DNA from 4 places in the Tardiphaga sp. 20_F10_N6_6 genome. Region 2 is predicted to be linked to each of the others. Evidence: riboswitches for the same ligand, from Rfam matches in the RefSeq annotation. Region 2 holds a riboswitch; each other region holds the start of a gene.
What was found. Region 2 has a riboswitch for cobalamin ahead of AB7813_RS21195 (TonB-dependent receptor). Riboswitches for the same ligand answer to the same signal wherever they lie in the genome.
Positions count from the first base shown of each region.

Region 1: it holds a riboswitch for cobalamin, as region 2 does, so the genes downstream of both, AB7813_RS25630 (ribonucleoside-diphosphate reductase subunit alpha) here and AB7813_RS21195 (TonB-dependent receptor) in region 2, are expected to answer to the same signal.
Region 3: it holds a riboswitch for cobalamin, as region 2 does, so the genes downstream of both, AB7813_RS11695 (DUF1636 family protein) here and AB7813_RS21195 (TonB-dependent receptor) in region 2, are expected to answer to the same signal.
Region 4: it holds a riboswitch for cobalamin, as region 2 does, so the genes downstream of both, AB7813_RS11640 (TonB-dependent receptor plug domain-containing protein) here and AB7813_RS21195 (TonB-dependent receptor) in region 2, are expected to answer to the same signal.

Region 1 covers NZ_CP197239.1:5,353,283-5,359,179, reverse strand. Annotated here, with positions in the region: gene AB7813_RS25630 (ribonucleoside-diphosphate reductase subunit alpha) at 1-2,586, opposite strand, end outside; cobalamin riboswitch at 2,706-2,920, opposite strand; gene AB7813_RS25625 (hypothetical protein) at 3,110-3,295, shown strand; gene AB7813_RS25620 (GlxA family transcriptional regulator) at 3,302-4,267, opposite strand; gene AB7813_RS25615 (HD domain-containing protein) at 4,434-5,075, shown strand; gene AB7813_RS25610 (glycosyltransferase family 87 protein) at 5,047-5,897, opposite strand, start outside.
Region 2 covers NZ_CP197239.1:4,395,381-4,401,277, forward strand. Annotated here, with positions in the region: gene AB7813_RS21190 (PepSY domain-containing protein) at 1-1,361, opposite strand, end outside; gene AB7813_RS21195 (TonB-dependent receptor) at 1,364-3,631, opposite strand; cobalamin riboswitch at 3,738-3,927, opposite strand; gene AB7813_RS21200 (alkaline phosphatase D family protein) at 4,073-5,626, shown strand; gene typA (translational GTPase TypA) at 5,859-5,897, shown strand, end outside.
Region 3 covers NZ_CP197239.1:2,399,845-2,405,741, forward strand. Annotated here, with positions in the region: gene cobN (cobaltochelatase subunit CobN) at 1-413, opposite strand, end outside; gene cobW (cobalamin biosynthesis protein CobW) at 429-1,442, opposite strand; gene cobU (bifunctional adenosylcobinamide kinase/adenosylcobinamide-phosphate guanylyltransferase) at 1,443-1,973, opposite strand; gene AB7813_RS11695 (DUF1636 family protein) at 1,970-2,419, opposite strand; cobalamin riboswitch at 2,529-2,719, opposite strand; gene cobT (nicotinate-nucleotide--dimethylbenzimidazole phosphoribosyltransferase) at 2,819-3,874, shown strand; gene cobS (adenosylcobinamide-GDP ribazoletransferase) at 3,875-4,639, shown strand; gene AB7813_RS11710 (tyrosine phosphatase family protein) at 4,632-5,144, opposite strand; gene AB7813_RS11715 (putative bifunctional diguanylate cyclase/phosphodiesterase) at 5,416-5,897, shown strand, end outside.
Region 4 covers NZ_CP197239.1:2,384,871-2,390,767, forward strand. Annotated here, with positions in the region: gene AB7813_RS11625 (hypothetical protein) at 81-323, opposite strand; gene AB7813_RS11630 (O-acetylhomoserine aminocarboxypropyltransferase) at 461-1,756, shown strand; gene AB7813_RS11635 (alpha/beta fold hydrolase) at 1,760-2,548, shown strand; cobalamin riboswitch at 2,595-2,798, shown strand; gene AB7813_RS11640 (TonB-dependent receptor plug domain-containing protein) at 2,831-4,771, shown strand; gene AB7813_RS11645 (FecCD family ABC transporter permease) at 4,765-5,790, shown strand; gene AB7813_RS11650 (ABC transporter ATP-binding protein) at 5,787-5,897, shown strand, end outside.

The DNA.
Region 1 (5,897 bases), 960 kb from region 2:
CGCGCTGTCGATCTCGAACGAGGTCGCGTAGAGCGCCTTGAGATCGTAGGGCACGCGATCGATCGATCCGACGCTGCCGTCGAAATATTTGAGGTCGGAGACCATCACCTCGTCCCACAGGCCCCTCTTTTTCAGATCGCGCACGAGGAAGGCGTTCACCACCGTGAAATCGCCCGACATGTTCGATTTCACATAGAGGTTCTGATAGGCCGGCTCGATCGACTGCGCGACGCCGCAGATATTGGAGATCGTCGCTGTCGGCGCAATCGCCATCACGTTGGAATTGCGCATGCCGGTGGACTTCACGCGGTCACGCAGGCCGTTCCAGTCGAGCGTGGTCGAGCGATCCATCTGCACGCCGCCGCGTGCCTCCGCGAGTATCTCGATGGAGTCGATCGGCAGGATGCCGCGGCTCCACAGCGATCCCTCAAAGGACGGATAGCGACCGCGCTCGGCGGCGAGATCCACCGATGCCGAGATGGAATGGAAGGCAATCGCTTCCATGCTGGTGTCGGCAAACGCCACGGCCGCATCCGACGCCATCGCGATACCCTGCGCCTGCAGTGCATCCTGAAAGCCCATCAGACCCAGACCCACCGGACGATGCTTGAGGTTCGAGCGGCGCGCTTCCGGGATGGTGTAAAAATTGATGTCGATGACATTGTCGAGCATCCGCATCGCCGTGGTCACGGTACGCTTGAGCTGCGCGTGGTCGAGACCATCCTTGCCGATATGATTGAGCAGGTTGACGGAGCCGAGATTGCAGACCGCCACTTCGTCGTCCGAGGTGTTCAGCGTGATCTCCGTGCAGAGATTCGATGAATGGATCACGCCGGCATGCTGCTGCGGCGAGCGCAGGTTGCAGGGATCCTTGAAGGTGATCCAGGGATGGCCGGTCTCGAACACCATGGTCAGCATGCGGCGCCACAGGTCGGTCGCGCGCACTTTCTTGAATACGCGGATCTCGCCTCGCGCAGCCTTCTCCTCATAGGCCGCATAGCGCTCGGCAAACGGCTTGCCATAGAGATCGTGCAGCTCAGGCGTTTCGTCCGGCGAGAACAGCGTCCATTCGCCGTCGGCTTCGACGCGCTGCATGAAAAGATCCGGCACCCAGTTGGCCGTGTTCATGTCGTGGGTGCGACGGCGGTCGTCGCCGGTGTTCTTGCGGAGATCGAGAAACTCCTCGATGTCGATGTGCCAGGTTTCCAGATAGGCGCAGACCGCACCCTTGCGCTTGCCGCCCTGGTTGACGGCGATGGCCGTATCGTTGGCGACCTTGAGGAATGGCACCACGCCCTGGCTCTCGCCATTGGTACCCTTGATATGCGCGCCGAGACCGCGCACGCGGGTCCAGTCATTGCCGAGACCGCCGGAATATTTCGCCAGCAGTGCGTTGTCCTTCACCGACTTGAAGATGCCGTCGAGATCGTCCGCCACCGTGGTGAGGAAGCAGGACGACAGCTGCGGCCGCCGCGTACCCGAATTGAACAACGTCGGCGTCGAGGCCATGAAGTCGAACGACGACAACAGATTGTAGAATTCGATGGCGCGGGCTTCGCGGTCGATCTCGCGCAGCGCGAGGCCCATGGCAACGCGCATGAAGAACGCCTGCGGCAGTTCGATCCGATTGCCCTGCACATGCAGGAAGTACCGGTCATAGAGCGTTTGCAGGCCCAGGAACTGAAACTGGAGATCACCCTCCGGTTTCAGCGCTGCCGAGATTCGCTTGAGATCGAAGCGCGCGAGTTCGGGATCGAGCAGCTCGGCCGCAATGCCGGTCTTGATATAGGCGCCGAAATATTCGGCGTAGCGCGTGGTCATGTCGGCCTGCGACGCGTGGGTCGGCGAGCCCCCGACAAAGGACAGGACTTCGGTGCGCAGTTTGTCGAGCAGCAGGCGGGCGCTGACGAAGGTGTAATTCGGCTCCTGCTCCACCAGCGTGCGCGCGGCCATGATGCCGGCCAGCGCCAGTTCGTCCAGCGCGATGCCGTCATAGAGATTGCGGCGGGTTTCCTCGAGCACGGGCGCGGCATCGACGCCGTCCAGGCCGGCGCAGGCCTCGTTGACGATCAGCGCGAGACGCGCCGAATCGAGCGGTGCGCGCGTGCCGTTGGCGAGCGTGACATGCAGCACCGGTGCGGTGGAGACGAGCGCCGGCCTGGCGGCCAGTTCTTCGGCGCGGGTGCGAGCGCGCTCCTCGCGGTACAGCACATAGGCGCGGGCCACTTTGTGGTGCTCGCTGCGCATCAGCGCCAGTTCGACCTGATCCTGGACGTCCTCGATATGGAAGGTGCGGCCTTCACCGACGCGGCGAGTCAGCGTCGCCACGACTTCGCCGGTCAGTTGTTCCACCGCCTCATGGACGCGGCGCGACGCCGCTGCCGTGTGGCCCTCGACGGCCAGAAAGGCCTTCGTCATCGCGACGGAAATCTTGCTGCCGTCGAAGGGCGACACCGTGCCGTTGCGCCGGATGATCTGCATCGAGGGTTCGCGCGCAGGCGCAGCGAGCGTTTCCGGCGACAATTGAATCAGCGGCGCATGAGCCGCATCGCGTCCGTTGGACAAAACAGAAGATGAAGTAGGCATCGGCAAGACCCCGTGTGATGCATCAAGCAATGGGGGCTGGGGCCGAAAGGACGCTGCAAAATACACGGCGGAGATCCGCCGGCATTGCCTGCAAGCGACCGCTGGGACACCCCGCCCATGGACGTTCTGGTGTCGCGGCAGGTCTCCTGGCTTGCAGGTCAATGTCTGTTTCAGCCTTCCCGATGCTTGCGCATCAGTGACTTCGATCGAAACAGACTCACTGCTTACAGTTGCGGGGGCAGCGCCGGAATATGACGCAAAACAGCGTCTTTACCGGCTTCCCTCTTAGCCACCAAGTCTTGCGACATGGCGGACCGTGACGTCTATATTTGGTGTGACCCGCGGCGAAGTGTCAAGCGGGCATTGGCGCCGAACGCAACAAATTCGGTAGGGCTGTTGGTTCAGTGGACAACCGCTTGCGTGGCGGAAACCGCGGGGTCGTTGGCGGTTTCTGCACGATGCGATTCGTTGCCGCCGAGCACCGCGAAGCGCAGAACATCGTGATCAACCGATGGAGGATGCGATGCGCGACCTGATGACGACCACTGAAAGGATCAACTTCAACGCTTTCGTAGAGCGAGCCGGTGCGCTCACGGCGTTCGAGACGACGGATCAGATCGCCCGGCGCCGCCTCGACGAGATGCTGAACGAAGCGCTGATGGACAGCTTTCCTGCGAGCGATCCGATTTCTTCGCTGCAACTCGCCTGAGCAGAATCAGACCGCGCGAAAGCTGGCCCGATACTGGCTGGGCGTCAGGCCCAGCCGTCGCACGAAGACCTGACGCATATGTTCGGCGGTGGTGAAACCGGATTCATAGGCCACGACCTTGAGCGGCAGATCGCTGCCTTCGAGACGGTTACGCGCCGTGTCGATCCTGGCGCCCTCGACAAAATCTGCCGGCGTCATCTTTGTTTCGAGCTTGAATACCCGCGCGAAGGTCCGCGCGCTCATGCCCGCCACATCGGCCAGTTCATCCACGCTGTGCGTGTCACGCAGATGGGCCATCACATGGGCATGAACTCGCGCAATCGGTGAATCCGGCTCGGCCGGCGGTACCAGATAGGGACTGAATTGCGACTGGCCACCCTGGCGCTGCGCTACCACGACCAGACGCTTGGCCACGGCCAACGCAACGTCCGCGCCATGATCTTCCTGGACCAGTGCGAGACCGAGATCGATCCCTGCGGTGACGCCGGCCGACGTCACCAGCGCGCCGTCACGACTATAGATGCGATCGAACTCCACATGCGCTTTGGGGAACCGCAACGCCAATAGCGGCGCATTCTGCCAGTGCGTCGTCACCGTCTTGCCGTCGAGCAGGCCTGCATGGCCGAGCGCGAATGCCCCGGTGCACACCGAACCGTAACGCCCCGCCTGGAGCGCCGCATTGGTCAGCCACTCTGTAAGCTGCGGGTCAGCCTCTGCCGTCGGCAGCCCAGGCCCGCCGGCCACCAGAACCAGATCCCAGGGTTTGTTCGCATCACTGAACGCCAGATCGGCAGATATCCGCAGGCCGTTCGATGCACGCAGCGGCGCGCAGTCTGCAGCGACAAGTGTGATGTCGTAGCCGTCGCCCGGAGCGACGAAGCCATTGGCCTCCATGAACACATCAAGCGGACCGGCTACGTCCAACGACTGGACGCCCGGAAAGATCGCAAGAGCAACGGTCTTCATGGTGATGCTTCATTCCATCGATGGCAGTGAACCCAAGCGTTACGGAACAGATAGTCGCCTTCCCGCAGGAAATCACGGGCGAATGGCAGCTTTGCAGGGCGCGGCGTGATTGCGAGGACACCGCCCGCCGGCGACAACGGACGCATCACAACAACCCTGCAAGGAGCATCCCATGAGCAAAACGATTGCCGGCATCAAAGTGCCCGACAGCGCCCTCGCCCGCCAGGTAGATCAGCTTGTGCGCGATACCGAAAGCGATCTTCTGTATCATCATTCCAATCGGGTTTTCCTGTTCGGCGCGCTCGCCGGACAGCGCAAGGGTCTCAAAGTCGATTCCGAGTTACTTTATGTCGGCGCGATGTTTCACGACATGGGCCTGCAGGCGCCCTATGCGAGCAAGGAGGAGCGCTTCGAAGTCGATGGCGCAAATGCTGCCGCAGACTTTCTGCGCAGCCACAGGATCGATGAGCGCGACATCGACGATGTCTGGGACGCCATAGCGCTTCACACGACACCGAGCATTCCCAAGCACAAACGGCCTGTCGTCGCGCTGGTGACCGCAGGCGTCGAGATGGACGTCTTGGGTCTGGAGTATGAGGCCTTCACCGAACACCAGCGCCACGAAGTGTGCACGTGCCATCCGCGTGGCCATGACTTCAAGAACGGGATCATCGATGCGTTCGCTGCGGGGACGATCCACAAGCCGGACACGACCTTTGGCAACGTGAAGGCTGACGTGCTCGACCTCCGCGACCCCACCTACAAACGCGGGAATTTCTGCAGCATCATCCTGAACTCGGCGTGGAGCGAATAGACTCCCGCACGCGCATGGCGATCAACGCTGCCACCAGCAGCGTTGCGCCAAAGCCCGTGGGAGCGCCGAGGAACGGATAGGCGATCAGGAGCACAGCAGCTAGGCCGAGCACCGACAGTTCGTGACGGCGAAAGCCTTCCGCGAGACCGATACGGGCGATGAAGCCGACGGCAATCGCAAGCACCATCACGTCGTACAGGAAAAGGTAGGGCGTTGTGAGCAACGCACCGACTGCCAGCGCAGCGGCTTTCAACTCGTAGCGCACACTGCTGCGCCACAGCGGGACCAGCACGATCACGACAGCGCCGATCATGATCCACTGAAACGTCCAGGCCAGCGGCTCGCTGCCGTCGAAATAGCGCACCAGGGCAAAGATGCTCTGCATCTTGCCCCATGGCGCGCGGCCTTCGGTGAGGAAGGCCTGCGAGAACATCGGCATCCAGTGAATAAACGCCTGCCAGCTCTCGGTGCCGAAAGCGAGCCACGACACCGCGGCCAGCAGCACGGTGGTGATGCCTGCGCTGACAAACGCCTTCCATTGCGACGCTGCGATCAGCATCAGCGGAAACAGGAAACCATATTGCGGCTTGTAGCTGAGCAGACCCAGACAGATTCCCGACAGGATCGGCCGCGTCGGCAGCAGCACCAGCATGCCGCCGATCAGCGCCGCGGTCAGAAATCCATTCTGCCCGACAAGGCCGTTGGTCATCACCACCGGAAAAGCCGCAGCCAATAAAAGACCGAAGGGACGACCGATGATCGCACGCATCGCCGCCAGATACGGCACGAAGCTGACCGCAGCCCAGCCGGCAAAAGCTACAG
Region 2 (5,897 bases):
CAGGCCGGGCGATACATCAACAACAGCTGAAAATCGAAACTGTGCAGCGCATTGAACAGCCAGCGATAGGTACGCCGGCTTGAGTCGACGCGGCCGAGAATGTCGCCGGTGACCGGGCTGATGTGAAACCAGGTTTGCGCGTCGTCATCGAATTTGGCGCGTAACACCGGCAATTCGCGGTCATTGTGGTGCGCGTACCAATAAGCGTCGTATTTTCCGAGGGTTATCTGGCGTTCGAGGCGCGAATCCGGAAGCAGTTTTGTTGCGGCGTTCCAGAGGCGGTCTTGCGGCAGTCTTGCGATTTCGCCGCTTGTCGGATTGATCGCCATCTTCGTGCCGTCGCGCTTCGCGACGATCATCAGCGGCATGCCGTCGATCCATACGAAGCGCGCTTCGACCGCGGCCTTGTCCGCCGGTGCGCGAATGGCCGCAGGGATATCAGGCGCGTCGTGGCCGGCATAGCGTTGCAATACCTCACGTGGCGTATTGCGGTCGGCAAAAACGCGGCCGGGATCAAGCGACAGCCAGCCCGAGAACATCCAGGTCAGCACGAACAGCCCGGCGATCAGTCCGGTGACGTGATGCCATGCCATCCAGCCGCGATAGGGCGTGATGTTGCCACTCGCATAGCGTCGCTTGAGGCGCACGCGCAGAATGCCGATCCAGATTCCGGTAACGCCGACGATCAAACAGATGCCGGAGATCCACAGCACCACGAGTCGCCACAGCGGACCGTCCTTGCGCAACACGGTCGGATAGATCCAGTGCGGGATCGAGCCGAGCCAGTTCCAGACGCGCTCGGTGCGGTTGGTATCGAGTGCGATCTCGCCGGAGCGCGAGGAGACGTAAAGCTTGGTGCCGGCATCGTCGCCGAGTGTGATCAGATACAATGGTCGCAGCGGATCGTAACGCGCGGTGACACTCCATTGGTCGCGATCGACAATCTCTTCGAGCTGCGGTGATCGGCTTGCGGGATGATGCTGCGCGACTGCAAGTGCCTGCAGTTCGTTGATCTCGGTGATGGTACGGCCATCGACGGCGGAGATGGTTTGCCGTTTGCCGTCCCAGCCAGTCAGCCGATATACCGGCTCGTCGGCAATCATGTTCAATCGCAATTCGCGCGGATAGCGCGTGGCACCGGCAGCCTTCATCGCCTCGTCGGGAGAGAGCGCCACTTTCTCCCAGACGATATCGGGCAATGCCGCCAGCCGCTCTTTATCGGAGAGGCCGGGAAACGCGACATACATCATCACCACGCCCGAGATGAACCACATCGCGAAGAAGAGACAGGTGACGATACCGATCCAGCGGTGGCCGATATACAGCCACCGCCGGAGTGTGCGTGTCAGCTTGCGTGACAAGTTCAGAATTTCACGTTGACAGCGAGTTGGGCGGTGCGTGGCATGCCGAGCATCCACTGATTGTCGCTGTAGCTCGACGTCGCGTAGATCTTGTCGAACAGGTTGTAAACGCGCAGCGACACCGTGGTGTTGACGTCCGGCTTCCATTGCAGGCCGGCATTCACAACTGTGTAGCTCGGCATTTCCAGCGTATTCGCGTTGTCTGCATAGGTCTTGCCGACAATCTGCACGCCGGCATTGGCCGACCAGTTTGGCGCAAAGCCCCATGTTGCCCAGATATTGGAGACGTTCTGCGGGACATTGATCGGGACGTTGCCGGCAAAATTCACGCCGCTGGCCTGCAGGAAGTCGTCATACTTTGCGCGCAGGAGCGCGGTGTTGGCATCGATGCGCCAGCCGTATTCGAGCACGAGACCGATCGAGGCCTCGACACCGCGCGATGACTGCTGGCCGACCTGCTGAACCGCTCCGCCGCTACCGGGAACGACGGCCAGCAGATTGTTCTTCACGATCTCATAGGCAGCGAGCGTCCACTCGCCGCGGCCGCCCCAGAACGACTGCTTGACGCCGATCTCGGCCTGTTTGCCGGTCGCGAGGTCAAACTTCGCATTGGCGTTACTCGCCGAGATCAAGCCGCCGATGGTATCGACCGCCGTCGAATACTGGCCATAGAAAGCAAGGTTCTGAATCGGCGTATAGACGACGCCGGCGCGCCACGAGGTCGCCGAATAGTCCCGGGTGTAGCTGTTGGCGGGGGTGCGATAGTCGGTTCGTTCGACGGTCGGTTGGTCCTGGCGGACGCCGGCGATCAGCGACAATTGTTCGGTGACGGCCAGTCGGTTCTCGGCGAAGAATGCGTACTGATTGGCGACGCTCTTGAAGCCGGGAATCGTCGGGTCCGGGCTGCTGAACAGGCCGGGATCGAAATTATACGGATTGACCGATGAGGACCCGCTAAACGGCGAATTGTTGGTGTGCTTGAAGTCGATGCGGTTAACGTCGAAGCCCGCCACGAAGGTGTTGACCATGCCGAACAGATGGCCCTCGAAGGTGGCGTCCATGCGGTCGCCGATCTGCTGCTGCTGGTGGAAGATCTCGAGATAATCGCCGCGATCGATCAGGCCGGTGCCGGAATTGAAGCCGTAGATCTCGACCTCCTTCCAGTGGCGCTTCGCATACATGTAATAGAGCGTGTTGCGCAGGGTGATGCCGTCGGCCACCTGCCACTCGGTCTTCACCTGGCTCCAACTGTCCTGATAGCGGATGTTGCTGTCGCTGACATTGTAGTTCTTGAAGCGGATCGCCTCATTGAGCTGGCCGTTAATCAGCGGCGTGCCGAAATATTTTGATGGATGGCGGTCGCCATAGTCGGTGGAGAGCGTCCAGGTGATGTCCTCGGTCTGCTTGATCTGCACGGCGGCGTGCAGCGCGATGTTCGAGGTGTTGTCGCGATCGACCCAACCATCGGACGCGTTGCCGGTGACGGCGATACGATAGGCGACGTCCTTGCTGACCGGGCCGCCGCTATCGAGAGCGATGCGGCGCGTCATGTTGCTGTCCAGAGAGATTTCGGCCTGGTTGCGTGGCACCCAGAGCGGCAGTTTCGAAATCACGTTGATAGCGCCGCCGATGGCGCCTTCGCCATACATGACGGAGGCGGGGCCGCGCAGCACTTCGATCTTCTCGGCGGTCCAGGTGTCGAAGGGGAAGTTCACCGTGCCGGAGCCGACATAGAGGCGTGTGCCGTCATAGAGCGAGGTGACTGAGCCGCTGCCGGCGAAGCCGCGGGTGCTGAAAGCAATGCCACCATTGCCGGGTTCGCCAATGGCCGTAAAGCCGGTGGCATTCTGCGTGACGGCATCGACGACGTTCTGCTGGCCGCGTTCGGCCATGGTTTCTGCCGAGATCACTTCGACGCTGGCCGGCGTCTGCAGGCGCGTGAGGCCGAGGCGGCTGCCGGTGGATGTAGTGCCTGTGAGGTTGAGCGTCGGCGCTGCGAAGACAGCGCCTGTCGGCGTGGCAACCGGCGCGCCGGTATTGGCAGCGACATTGCGCTGCTGCCGCGAGCGCGCAGCGCGCGATGCATTGCCGTTCGTGGCGCGGCGTGCGCGCTGAGGCGTCGCTGACGGCTGAACGACAACAGGATCGAGCGTCTGGCTCGACTGTGAGGTTTGCGACCAGCTTTCGCTCGGACACAACAAGCAGGAGAGGGCAACAGAATAAAGAAAGGGAGCATGTCGCTTCAATGCGACGGGAGAAACGGAGGTCATGAACAGGACTCGCGGTTACGTGGCACGTCACCGCAAACCAAGTCGCCCCGCCGCTTTCAAACAGGCAGTGTGACTTCCACCAGGACACCCCGCCCAATGTGCTCGCGTGTGACCACGACTGGCGGCAGGTCTCCTGGCTCGCGGGTCACTGCCTGTCGCCGCCTTCCCAGGTGAACACCCAGTGGCTCTTGGCGCAGGCTCGCCGCTTACAGTTGCGGGGGCAGCCGCGGAATCGGGGGATCCCCCTCACCGCATTCCCTTTTGATCCCCGAAGGGAACCGTCGCGTTCACGTTAAGGTGAAATTTCCAAATGTGTCAATCAAGCTGCCAATCATTCGCAGCTTGCTTTGGCGGGTGTTGATATTGCGCATCACCTGTCATCGCAGCGTCAAGCGATCTGCCTAGAGCCACTGGTGCCAGAGCCAGGATCAGGAGTTCGCCATGGCGCTACATATTTCCCGTCGTCGCTTCCTCGCGCACTCAGCCGCAGCAGGCGCAAGCTTCCTGGCGATGCCTTACCTCAGCCGTGCGGCGGATCGTCCGGTGGTGTCGCATGGCGTGCAGTCCGGCGATGTCGGGACGAGCAGTGGCATGATCTGGTCGCGCGCCGATCGTCCGGCGCAGATGATGGTGGAAGTCGCCACCACCGAATCCTTCAGCAATGCGCGCGCCTTGCCGCCGATTGCAGCGCTGCCCGAGAGCGATTTCACGGCGAAGCTGCTGCTCGATAATCTGCCGGCCGGGCAGGACATCTTCTACCGCGTCAAATTCCGCGATCTCTCGCATACCGACATCGTCGGCGAGCCCGTGATCGGCCGCTTCCGCACCGCGCCGGCGGATCGCCGCGATGTGTCCTTTGTCTGGGGCGGCGATGTCGCCGGCCAGGGCTGGGGTATCAATGCTGACGATGGCGGCATGGTCACCTTCGCCACCATGCGAAAGCACAACCCGGATTTCCTGATCCATTCCGGCGATACGATCTACGCCGATGGTCCGATCCTGCCTGAAACGAAACTGCCTGACGGCGCGATCTGGAAGAACACCATCACGGTGCCGGAGAAGGCGAAGGTCGCCGAAACGCTCGATGAATTCCGCGCCGCGCACAAATACAATCTACTCGACGACAATGTCCGCGCATTCAATGCGCAGGTGCCGATCTTCGGCCAGTGGGACGATCACGAGGTCACCAACAACTGGTCGCTCTCGAAGCAGTTGCCGTCGTCTTACAAGGAGCGCGACATCACGCTACTGGCTGCGCGCGGCGCGCGTGCCTTTCACGAGATGTATCCGATCTCGGTCAATCTGACCGAACACGGCCGGGTCTATCGCACGCTCAATTACGGCCCGCATCTCGATGTCTTCATGCTGGACGAGCGCAGCTATCGCGGGCCCAACGGCCCGAATCTGCAGGAGAGCTATGGTCCGGATGCGTATTTCATCGGCCCGGAGCAGATGGCCTGGCTGAAGCGCGCCCTGATGGCGTCGAAGGCGACCTGGAAGGTCATCGCCTCCGACATGCCGATCGGCCTCGTCGTCTATGACAACGCTGCCGACAAAACCGGGTCTGAGGCCATTGCGCAGGGCGACGGGCCAGTGCGGGGCCGCGAGCTGGAAATTGCCGATATTCTGCGCTTCATCAAATCGGCCGGTATCCGCAACACGGTCTGGCTGACCGCCGACGTGCATTACACGGCGGCGCATTACTACAATCCGGAGAAGGCCCAGTTCCAGGATTTCGAGCCGTTCTGGGAGTTCGTTTCCGGGCCGTTCCACGCCGGAACCTTCGGCCCGGCGGCGCTCGACAATACCTTCGGTCCCGAGGTCCGTTTCGTGAAGGCGCCGGGGCCCGATAAGCAGAATTTGCCCCCGTCGGCCGGCATGCAGTTCTTCGGTCACGTCAAAATCGACGGCCAAAGCGGCCAAATGACCGTTACGCTCCGGGATCGGGCCGATATGGCCCTTTGGGCCACGGTTCTGGACCCGAAATTGGGCTAACCATTTGGCAGATTCGCATTGTTTTTCGGCGATTTCCCCCTATATTGCGCCGCAACGCGTCCGAGTACCCGGCCCCTTCTGGCCGGGTTTGCTTTTGGAGGGATTGCCCCAGCGCGTTTTCAGACGAGGCAGTTATCGAACGCGCTCGAGCGCAAGGCATAAGCCTTTTGTTGTCGAGCATGTCTTGTTGAACCCGCTCAAGGGCACCCAGACCGTAACCAGAAGAAGACCTATGAACCTTCGCAACATTGCTATCATCGCCCACGTTGAC
Region 3 (5,897 bases), 2.0 Mb from region 2:
AGCGCGTGCGTTTCATCGCTGCTGACAGTGCCGTGCGCGGCCAGCTCGGCATTCCAGTCCATCTCGCCGGGCAGGCAGGCGAATTTGGCGCCGCGGCTCAGCGCATCGCTGCGCAGGCTTTCGACGCCATGCGGCCAATAGCTGATACCGCCGAGCATGCGCAGCACCACGATCTTCGCCTCAGCCAGCGTGCGCTCGACATAGAGATCGACCGACGCGGGATGACCGAGCGCCAGCATGTTGGTGAAGCGCACGCTGGGAAAGTCGCCCGGCAGCATCGCATGTGCGGCGCCGAACGCCGCCAGATCGCTGTCCGCCGCCGACAGCACGACGATATCGGCGGTGTCCTGCCCGAGATCGCGGGCGACGTCGCCGTCGTCAATGCTGCCGGAGGTATCGAGCTTCAGATGCATGCGGGTGAACCTGCGTTACCCGGCGAGTGCCTTTCGCACGGCGTCGCCGTCGAATCCCTTGAGGCCGATGACCACCAGATGCTCGGCCTGCATCACGTCTGGCCGGGCGAAGGCGAGTTCAACGCGAGCGCCGACGGCCTGCACCACGATCGGCGCGGGCTTGTCCGTAATGCGTGCATGACCCTTCACGCGCAGCACGCCGTCGAGGCCAAGCGCGTCACTGATGCGTGCACGCATCGCGTCGATGCTCGCAGCAGCGGTGGGTTTGACGACGATGCTGTCGAAGTCGTCATGGTCGTGTTCTTCTTCCTCGCCGTGATGACCGACGCGGGCAGCCATATCGTCCTCGGCGGCGGCATTGAGGCCGATCAGCACCGATGGCGCGAGATCGCCCTTGGAGCGCACGATGCTCACGCCGGGACGCAGCACGGCTTTGAGCTTGGTCTCAATCTCGGCGAGTTTTTCCGGAGCGACGAGATCGCTCTTCGACAAAACCACCAGATCAGCGCAAGCGAGCTGGTCCTCGAACACTTCCTCGATTGGGTCGTCGTGTTCGATGCCTTCGTCCTTGGCGCGCTGTTCGGCAACAGCGTCTTCGTCCAGCGTGACACGGCCTTCAGAGAGCGCCAGTGCGTCGACGACAGTGACGACGCCATCGACAGTGGCGCGAGTCTTCACCGCCGGCCAGGCAAAGGCCTTCAACAGCGGCTGCGGCAGCGCGAGGCCGGAGGTCTCGATGACGATGGCATCGAGCGGACGCTCGCGCGACAGCAGCTTATCCATGGTCGGCACGAAGTCGTCGGCGACGGTGCAGCAGATGCAGCCATTGGTAAGCTCGACGATATCGCCGGGCGCACAGGCTTTTGCCGCGCATTCCTCGACCAGACCGCCATCGAAACCGGCATCGCCGAACTCATTGACGATCACGGCGATGCGGCGGCCATCGGCCTGGGTCAGCAGCGAGCGCAGCAGCGTGGTCTTGCCGGCGCCGAGAAATCCGGTGAGGACGGTGACGGGAACGCGGGACATTCAATTCTCCTGGGAACGCTTGAGCCAGAGCGGAAGCCCGGCGGCAATGAAAGCAACATTCGGCACGGCGGCCGCGATGATTTGGTTGAGCCGCCCCTGCGCATCGCGAAAAGCGCGTCCGAGTGGCGTCTCCGGCACGAGACCGAGGCCGACTTCGTTGGACACGAACACGATCGGATAGCGCGAGACATCGAGAAAACGCACGAGGCGCTTCGCTTCAATCTCTGGATCGCGCTCGGCCAACATCAGGTTCGACAGCCACAGTGTCAGGCAATCCACCAGCACGACGCGCCCCACCGTCGCCTCGCGCGTCAGCGCATCGACAAGCGCCAGCGGCTCTTCCAAGGTGATCCAGCTTTCTCCGCGCTGCCTGCGATGCTGCGCGATGCGGGCGTGCATCTCGTCATCGCCGGCCGTTGCCGTGGCCAGATAGATTTTCGTCAGGCCTATACCATCGACCAGTTTCTCGGCGAAGGACGACTTGCCGGAGCGCGCGCCGCCCAGCACCAACGTGGTGGAGGCCGCGGTCATTTCGGAGCACGTCCGTCTTCGGGTGACCAGCGCAATGGCGGCACGCGCGCGACCATACCCTTGCGCAACACCTCGGCGCGTTCCCGCCACGGTACAAGACCGTAGTCGGCCTTCTGATAGGACTCCACGAAAGACACCAGCGCCGCGCTGCCGCTGTCGGTCTGCAGATCGCCGAACAGGAACGTGTAGCCATCGGGACTCGTCACCGCGACCGTCGCCGGCCGTTTGCAGACGCTGAGACACTGCACCGGACGCACTATCACAGTAGCATCCCCATTGCCGAGCGCGGCCTTCACGGCATCGAACATGTCCGGCCCGACGATCGTGCCGGTTTCGGCAGCCTTGCAGCTGATGCACACGCTCACGACAACGGGACCAGCCGGCACAGGGCGCGGCGGTTCGACCGAAATTTGTTCGCCAGAGATATCGGCGCTGTCGTGATCCATCACATGCTCAGTTCATGCCCTCACGGGCCTACGAGCTTTGTTGGATCGCGCCGACAGCATGGCCGTCGGTTCGCTCCCGTCCGGTGCACCCCGCCCCGACGACGCCTCCAAAGCACAGTTCGTGATGGCAGGTCTCCTGGCTTGCGAGTCATAGCCTGTTGCCGCCTTCCCAAGAATTCTGAAGAATTCCCAGTGGCACCGGCGCGGGCTCGTCGCTTACAGTTGCGGGGGCAGCGCCGGCCTCAAACCGGCTTCCCTATTCACCTTCCACGCGGAAGGACCATCGCAAAAGACGCTATCTGCCGGGTGCGCCGGGGTCAACCGCGCCGACGGACTGTCGCCCGGACCTGTTGACCTTGTAGGTCGTCTTGCGTCAGTTAGGCCGCGAAAAGGAACCCTATGCCCGCTTATTCCCAGTCCTTGTGGCAGCCGCCCGCCATTGCGCCTGTTGATCCGCAGATCGCGGCAGGCATCCGCGCCGTCATCGACGGCAAGGCCAAACCGCCGGGATCGCTGGGGAGAATCGAGGACCTGGCGCTGCAGCTCGGCATGATCCGGCATCCGGGCGAGCCCCGCGGCGACAATGCCGTGCTGCTGGTCTTCGCGGGGGATCACGGACTCGTAGCCGAAGGCGTGTCGCAATATCCGTCGGCGGTCACGGTCGCGATGGTGATGACCTATCTGGCCGGCCGCGCCACGGCCAATGCTTTCGCCGCGGCCAATGACATCGGTGTGCGCGTGATCGACATCGGCGTCGCCGCCGAGCTGCCGGTGCACCCGAAGCTGGTCGATGCAAAGGTTCGCGTGGGTACGGCGAATGCCGCGCGCGAGCCAGCGATGACGGCAGAGCACGCGACGGATGCGCTGACGCGCGGCTTCAGAATCGCCGTCGGTGAGATCAAGGCCGGCGCAGACATCATCGCGCTCGGCGAGATGGGAATTGGCAACACGGCCTCCTCGGCACTGGTGGTTCATCGACTCGCACCGGCACCCCTGGATGATTGTATCGGCGTTGGCGCCGGGCAGGATGATGCCGGCATGGCGCGCAAGCGCGCGGCGATCACGAAGGCGGCAGCGCGCAGCGACGCAACTGCGCCACTGGATGTGCTGGCCCAATTCGGCGGATTGGAAATCGCTGGCATGGCCGGAGCGATCCTCGGCGCAGCTTCGCAACGGCGGCCGGTGATCATCGACGGCTTCATCTCCAGCGCCGCGGCACTGCTCGCCGTTCGTCTGTGCCCGGCTGCACGCGGCTACTGCGTCTTCGCACATCGTTCGGCTGAACGCGGCCACGACATGGTGCTCAATGCGCTCGATGCCCAGCCGCTACTCGATCTCGGCTTGCGGCTCGGTGAAGGCACCGGCGCGCTGCTTGCGGTGCCGCTGGTCCGTGCTGCCGCGCGCATGCTGACCGACGTTGCGAGCCTCGACGACGTGCTGGCCGGAAAGATCTAGATGAGGCTGGATCCGCATCTTTTGAATGCGATCCGTTTCCTGACGGTGCTGCCGGTACCGGCAACTGGCGACGCGCAGGATGCTGACTGGCTTGCGCGTGCAATGAAGTATTTTCCGATGGTCGGCGCCGGCATCGGTGCTGCATCCGCAATCGTGTTTCTCGTTGCCGGCGAATTCTGGTCACCGCTGATTTCCGCCCTGCTGGCAATCACGGCAAGCATCGCTCTGACCAGCGCGCTGCATGAAGACGGCCTTGCCGATACGGCCGACAGTTTCGGCGGAGGCTGGACCGTCGAGAAGCGCCTCGCGATCATGAAGGACAGCCGCATCGGCACTTACGGGGCGCTGGCACTCGGCCTCGGCGTGGCGCTGCGCATCGCGGCGCTCGCCATATTGCCGCTGTGGGCAGGTGCGGCAGCGCTGATCGCCGTCCACGCCGCAGCGCGCGCCATGCCGGCCTTCGTGATGAACCGCCTGCCCTATAGCGGCGATACCAGTGCGATGAAGGTCACTTACGCCGAGGCGCCCGTGCGATTTAAGGAATCGTTGTTTGCACTTGGTGTGGTTGTGCTTGCAGCAATCCCGCTTGCGCTCGTCTCGGTCGCATCGCTTTTTGCGGGTCTTCTGCTCGGCGCAGCGCTCGCCGCACTGCTCGCACTCTGGTCGCGTCGCCTGATCGGTGGTTACACCGGCGACGTGCTCGGTGCCGTCGAGCAACTCTTCGAGATCGGATTTCTTCTCGGCGTTGCGGCCCTGATCAGATAGGCCAGTTCAACGGCAATCGATAAGGCTCACCTTCAAAAGCGTCCGCACCGCGGCCGATGCGTGCGATGGCTTCGACCATGCGGCCGTCGCGACCAAGCTGTTCGTCGGCCAATTGCACCATCAATTTGTTCGGCGTCACATAAGGCGAACGTTTGCGTAGTTCATCTGCAATCGCCGTCTCATAGCCAGGATTGCGATCGCAGGCGATGGCGTAAGCGGCGGCGCTGGAACGGCTGATACCGGCCCAGCAGTGAATGAGCATCGGGCGGTCAGCGATGCTGCCGCGGCCGAATTGAAGAATGGCATCCACGACGTCGGCATCGGGCGCGATCAGGTCCGGCGTTGCTTCGACGATATCGTGAAAGGTCAGCTCCACATGCCGCTCACGCGCCAACCCGCTCCAGTCGCGCTCGCTCGCGGCGGGCGACAGAAGGGTCAGCAGATCGAAGGACGGCAGTGAGTTTGCCACAGCAGCAAGGCCTCCGAGCGAGCTCACATAGATCATTCGAACACCCTGCTCGCTGTTGTCATGTTCTTCCTCTCACCCACGGCGAATGGACCTTCTTCAACCTCATGCCGCTGCGATGTCGCTGACGCAAGGTCGGTTTCTTAATACCACCCCCGACCTTTTCGCACCTGCACCATCGCAAACAGAAGAAAATACACCAATCAGAACAATTGGTTACTCGCTCGAACTTTAGACAACCGAGGCAGGCCAATCTTAAAGAAGTTGCGATAGGTATCTAACTTACCAGTGCAGAGTCCAGGACGGTACGATGCTGAACTACTTCGAAATGGCGGCATCACAAATCGGAACGATCTTCCGCGTGCCGCGCGAAAACCCCGAACTGGTGGAAGCGAAACTCGCTGCCTTCACCCGTCAGGTGCCGATGATGTATGCGCTGGTGGTCGTCAACACGACGGCACTTGCGATCACCTTTTATGGTACTGCGCCACATCTGCTTACCGTCTATCTCCCTGCTGCATTCGATGCAATCTGTGTGATCCGGATACTGAGCTGGCTGAGAGCGCGGAACACCACGCTGTCACTCAATCAGGCCGTCGAGAAGCTCACCGGCTCGATCATCTTTGCAGGCATTCTCGGCGTCGCGTTCACTGCCTGGAGCCTCAGCCTGTTTCCCTATGGCGACGCCTATAGCAAAAGCCACGTTGCGTTCTTTATGGCCGTCACATCGATCGGCTGCGGTTTCTGCCTCATGCATCTGCGCGCGGCAGCGCTGATCGTAATGGCGCTGGT
Region 4 (5,897 bases), 2.0 Mb from region 2:
TGATGAGGGTGAGGCTCTACTGAACCGGTCTAGTCCATCAAATTTTAGCAACATCGTCCAGCGTTGAGAACAACGCCGATCTAGATGCGACCATTCTCGTTCGGCGGCTGTGGATGCTGCGCCTTCTGCGCCCGTTCCGCATCGGCCTTGTTGGCCTCGTGGCGTCCGATCACGCACCCCGCAACGACGCCAACCTTGCCATGTCCTGCATAGTGGCCGGCGATTCCGCCAATGATCGCGCCTTTGATACAGCCTTTCGCCTCGGCCGCAACCGATGAAAACGCGAGACCCGCAACCGCAGTGCAAAGCAGCAATTTCTTCATGATAACTCTCCCGCGTGATCGACCTCGTACAAGTCGCCACCCCGCGTTTCGTTCCATCAGTTGAAATATCGCCGACTCACACTCGCATCCGATTCGTGCCATAGATGTCGCAAATTGCGTCCAGGGATGAAATCACCATGCCAGCACCCAAACCGCCTGCTTTCGAAACGCTGAGTCTGCATGCCGGCCAGCATCCGGACGCCATCACCGGCGCGCGGGCCGTGCCGATCTATCAAACCACGTCCTATGTGTTCCAGGACTCGGATCACGCTGCTGCGCTGTTCAATCTCGAACGCGCCGGCCACATCTATACGCGCATTTCAAATCCGACGACGGCGGTGCTGGAAGAGCGACTCGCCGCACTTGAGAACGGCGTCGGCGCGGTGTGCACCGCATCGGGCATGGCGGCGCTGCATCTCGCCATAGCCACACTGCTCAATGCCGGCGATCACATCGTGGCGTCGTCCTCGCTCTATGGCGGCACCATCAACTTGCTGGCCCACACGCTGCCGCGCTTCGGCATCACCACGAGTTTCGTCAAGCCGCGCGATCTCGACGCCTTCAAGGCGGCAATCAAGCCGAACACGAGACTGATCATCGGCGAAACCATCGGCAATCCCGGCCTCGAAGTGCTCGACATTCCCGCTGTCGCCGACATCGCCCATGCCGCGAAGATTCCGCTGCTGATCGACAATACTTTCGCGACGCCATTCCTGTCGCGGCCGATCGAACTCGGCGCCGATATCGTGATGAACTCCGCCACCAAATGGATCGGCGGCCACGGCATCGCTATCGGCGGCGTCATCGTCGATGGCGGCCGCTTCGACTGGCACGCATCCGGCAAATTCCCGCAGCTGACCGAACCCTATGCCGGCTATCACGGCATCGTCTTCGACGAACAGTTCGGCGCTGCCGCCTTCATCATGCGCGCCCGCACCGAGGGCCTGCGCGATTTCGGCGCGTGTCTCTCGCCGACCAATGCATTCCAGCTGCTGCAAGGCGTCGAAACGCTGGGCATTCGCATGGAGCGCCATGTGGCCAACACGCATGCGGTGCTGGCAGCGCTCGCGGCCAACAAGGCGGTCGACTGGGTGCTGCATCCGTCGCTGGAGAACCATCCGGATTACGAACTCGCGAAACGCCTGCTGCCGCGCGGCGCCGGCTCCATCGTCTCGTTTGGTATCAAGGGCGGCCGCAATGCCGGCCGCAAATTCATCGAGGCCCTGAAACTCACCAGCCATCTCGCCAATGTCGGCGACGCCAAGACGCTGGTCATTCATCCTGGCAGCACCACGCATCAGCAGATGGACGCCGAGCAGCTCAAGGCCGCCGGCATCGGCGAGGAGCTGATCCGCCTCTCCATCGGCATCGAAGCCGCCGATGATATCATCGATGACCTCGCGCAGGCGCTGCGCATCTCGCAGAAGGGCTGAGCGATGCAACTCACCGTCAACGGTCACGAGACCTATATCGCGAATGGCGGCCGCACCTTCGATCCATCGCTCCCGGTCGTCGTGATGATCCACGGCGCCGGCTTCGATCACTCGACCTGGGCGCTGCATACGCGCTGGTTCGCGCATCATGGCTTCGCCGTGCTGGCGCCGGATCTGCCCGGCCATGGTCGCTCAAAGGGTGAAGCGCTCACGACCATCGCCGATCTCGCAGACTGGACGGCAGCATTGATCGAGGCTGCAGGCGCAAAGACTGCGCGGCTGATCGGCCATTCCATGGGCTCGCTGATTGCGCTGGAGACCGCAGCGCGGCATCCCGGTAAAGTCACGCGCCTCGACCTGATGGGCACGGCAGGGACGATGACCGTCGGCCCGGATCTGTTGAAGGATGCCGAAGCCAATCAGCATTCCGCTATCGATATGGTGTCGATCTGGGGGCTCGGCTTTCGCGCCGAACTCGGCGGCAGCCTCGCGCCGGGGTTGTGGATGCATAGCGGTGCGCAGCGCGTGCTCGAGGCCACAAAGCCGGGCGTGCTGTTCACCGATCTCAACGCCTGCAATACATACCAGAATGCGCTGACCGCTGCGGGCCAGCTTGAAATCCCGGTCACGCTCATCCTCGGCGAACGGGACATGATGACTCCTGCCAAGGCCGGCAAGACCCTGGCCGCCGCATTGAAAAACGCCCGCACGGTGATTCTGCCCGGCACTGGCCACATGATGATGGTCGAGCGCCCCGACGACGTGCTCGCCGCGCTACAGCACGAGCAATAGAGTCCACAACGCGGTGATGGCTGTTGCACCGCGCGGCGCGCTGTGCTTCCTGTCTGTCGTTATCGGTGCCTCCGCGAGGAGGTGAAACGGGAATGCGGTGCGGGGAAATATCCCCTATGCCGCGGCTGCCCCCGCAACTGTAAGCGGCCATTCCGGGTCCACAAAGCCACTGAATTTGCATCGCAGATTCGGGAAGGCGGACCGGGAGACCACCGCGAGCCAGGAGACCGGCCGGTAACGAGTTTCACACTCGTTCGACGGTGGGTCGACGGAAGGGGTTAAATGACTATCCGGAATTTGGCCGCAGGCACTGCGGCCGTTGTTGTTCTGTCCTGCTCTCACAGTGCTGCGCAGTCCAGTGCCGAGCAGCTCTCCGAAATCGTAGTGACGGCGGACAGAGCACCCGAACAGCTCAATCGCACTGGCAGTTCGATTAGCGTGGTGTCAGGCGAAACCATTGCGACCAGCAATCCCGGCTCGCTGGTCGATGCGCTGCGCACCGTGCCTGGCCTCGATATCAGCGAAAATGGCGGCCCCGGCGGCACCGCGAATGTGCGCCTGCGCGGCGGCAATACCGGCCAGACCCTGGTGATGATCGACGGCATCCGCGTCAACGATCCCACGGCTGCATCGGGCGACTTCGAATTCGCCATGTTCACGCCCTCCGCCATCGAGGTCCTGAAGGGGCCACAGAGCGCGCTCTATGGCTCAGACGCCATGAGCGGCGTGGTCAACATCATCACCAAGAAGGGCTCCGGTCCTGCGCAGGTCAATGTCCGCACGGAAGCCGGCAGCTATGGCACCGTCATGACGCAGGGATCGCTGACCGGATCCAACGGTCCGTGGTCCTATGCCTTCACCGGCGGCGGTCAGCACAGCAACGGTTTCTCGCGTTACGGTTATCGTATCCCTGCCCTCGAAGCACGTTTTCCGAATCTCGAAAACGACAGCTTCGATCGCGTCGGCGGCTCGGCGCGCATCGGCTACGATGCAGGCGAAGGCATCCGGCTTGAGTCAGGCATCGTCCATTCGTTCACGCGCTCGGCCTATGATGCAGCAACGGGAACGCTTCCGGATACGCCGTCAGCGGCGACGCGTCTGCTGCAAACCGTCTATGGACGCGTCGGCATCGATTCATTCGGTGGCATTCTGACTCACAATGTCACCGTGTCGAATACGCACACCGAGCGGATGTTTGACGACGTCAGCTATCGCACCAACAGGTTGCCGGCAAACACCACCGAGAAAATCTCCGATTATGTCGGCAACAGTCTCGGCGCCGAATATCAGGCGACCCTGAAGCTCGGCGCATTCGGCTCCCTCGTCTATGGTGCCAAGACACAGACCGAGACCGCGCAGACCTACAGCACGAATATCTCGCCTGTTGCCGGCCCATTGACGCCGCTGCTAGCCAAACAGCAGGACACCAACTCGATCTTCGCTTTGTGGTCTGTGCCGATCGGTGAACGGCTCAACGTCACGCTCGGCGGCCGGGTCGATGACGTCGTCGACGTTGCCCGCTTCGAGACCTGGCGCGCTACGGCTGCCTACAACATTACAGAAACCGGCACCAAATTCCGCGCCAGCGCTGGCACCGGCGCAAAAGCGCCGACGCTGTTTCAGCTTTACGACACGACCTACGGCAGCAGAAACCTGACGCCGGAAACCAATTTCGGCTATGACGCGGGTATCGACCAGAGCCTCTTCAACGGCCGCGTCGTGCTGTCGGTCACAGGCTTTTCCACCGATTACAGCAATCTGATCAACTTTGTCTCCGATGCGTCCCGCCCGCTCGGCTATTACGTCAACGTCGCCCGCGCCGAGACCAGCGGTCTCGAAGTCGGCGGCAATGTCGATGTCATTCCGGGCTGGGTGAAATTCAACGTAGCCTACACTTACCTTCACGCACAGGATCTCGGCACCGACACCGTGCTGGCACGTCGTCCCAAGAACTTCGCCCGCTTCGCACTCACGATCACGCCCACCGACAAGTGGATGATCGAGCCGCGTGTCACCACGGTGTCGAAGCGCTTCAGCAGTGCCAATCAGGTCGGTCAGGTGGATGCCTATACCCGCGTCGACCTCTATACCGAGTACAAGATCGATGCGAACTGGAAGGTCTTCGCCCGCGGCGAGAACATCCTGAATGAGCATTATCAGGAAGTGCTGAACTTCGGCACCACGGGGCCTGCGGCTTACGCAGGCTTCAACGCCACATGGTGAGCATAGCGCCAGCAGCACGGCGCCGGACGATCGCGACCATCGCGCTCGTCGGCCTCGTCACGCTGCTGGCACTGGGCTCGCTCGGCACGGGACCTGTCAAACTCTCGCCGCTGACGGTGCTCGATGCACTGTTCGGCGGCGGCAGCGACGTGCATCAGATCATCGTGCGTGAAATCCGCCTGCCCCGCGCGATTCTCGCACTTGCCATCGGCGCGATCCTCGGCCTGTCCGGTGCCGCGCTGCAGGGCTTGCTGCGCAATCCCCTCGCCTCGCCGTCGCTGTTCGGCGCGCCGCAATCCGCGGCCTTCGGTGCGGTGCTGATGATCTCGCTCGGTTTGGCCGATGTCCGCTCATGGGCGCTGCCTGTTGCCGGCATCACGATGGCGTTCCTGTCGGTGTTCGTGCTGCTCGGCATCGCCGGCCGCAATGCGGGTCTGCTGTTGCTGATCCTCGCGGGGCTTGCGATCTCAAGTCTAGCAGGTGCTGCGACGGCGCTGGTGATGAACCTGTCGCCCAATCCCTTCGCCGCACTTGAGATCGCCTTCTGGTTGCTCGGCTCGCTGGAAGACCGTAGCTTCCGTCACGTCACCCTGGCGCTTCCGTTCATTGTCGCTGGCGCAATTATCCTGATGAGTCAGCGCTCGGCCTTTCGTGCATTGAGCCTCGGCGAAGAAACCGCACAGAGCCTCGGTGTCCATGTGAGCCGCCTGCGCCTGCTGGTGATCCTCGGCGTCGCGCTCGGCGTTGGCGGCGCTGTCGCGGTCACCGGCACGATCGGCTTCATCGGCCTTATCGCGCCACATCTGATGCGCCCGATCATCGGCCATGATCCCGCGCGACTACTAATTCCGAGCGCGCTGACCGGCTCGGCGCTGTTGCTCGCCGCCGATATCGCCGTGCGCATCATTCCATCGACCACAGACATCAAGGTCGGCGTCCTGACATCGATCATCGGTGTGCCATTCTTCCTCTATCTCATCATGCGCGAGCGGCGCGCTCTGGGCGGAGGCGTCGCATGACCGATCAGGCGCTGCTGACCGCGAGCAATCTGAGCGTCACGCTCTCCGGGCGCGAGGTGCTGCACGATGTCTCGCTCTCGCTACACCGACAGCACCTCGTCGCCCTG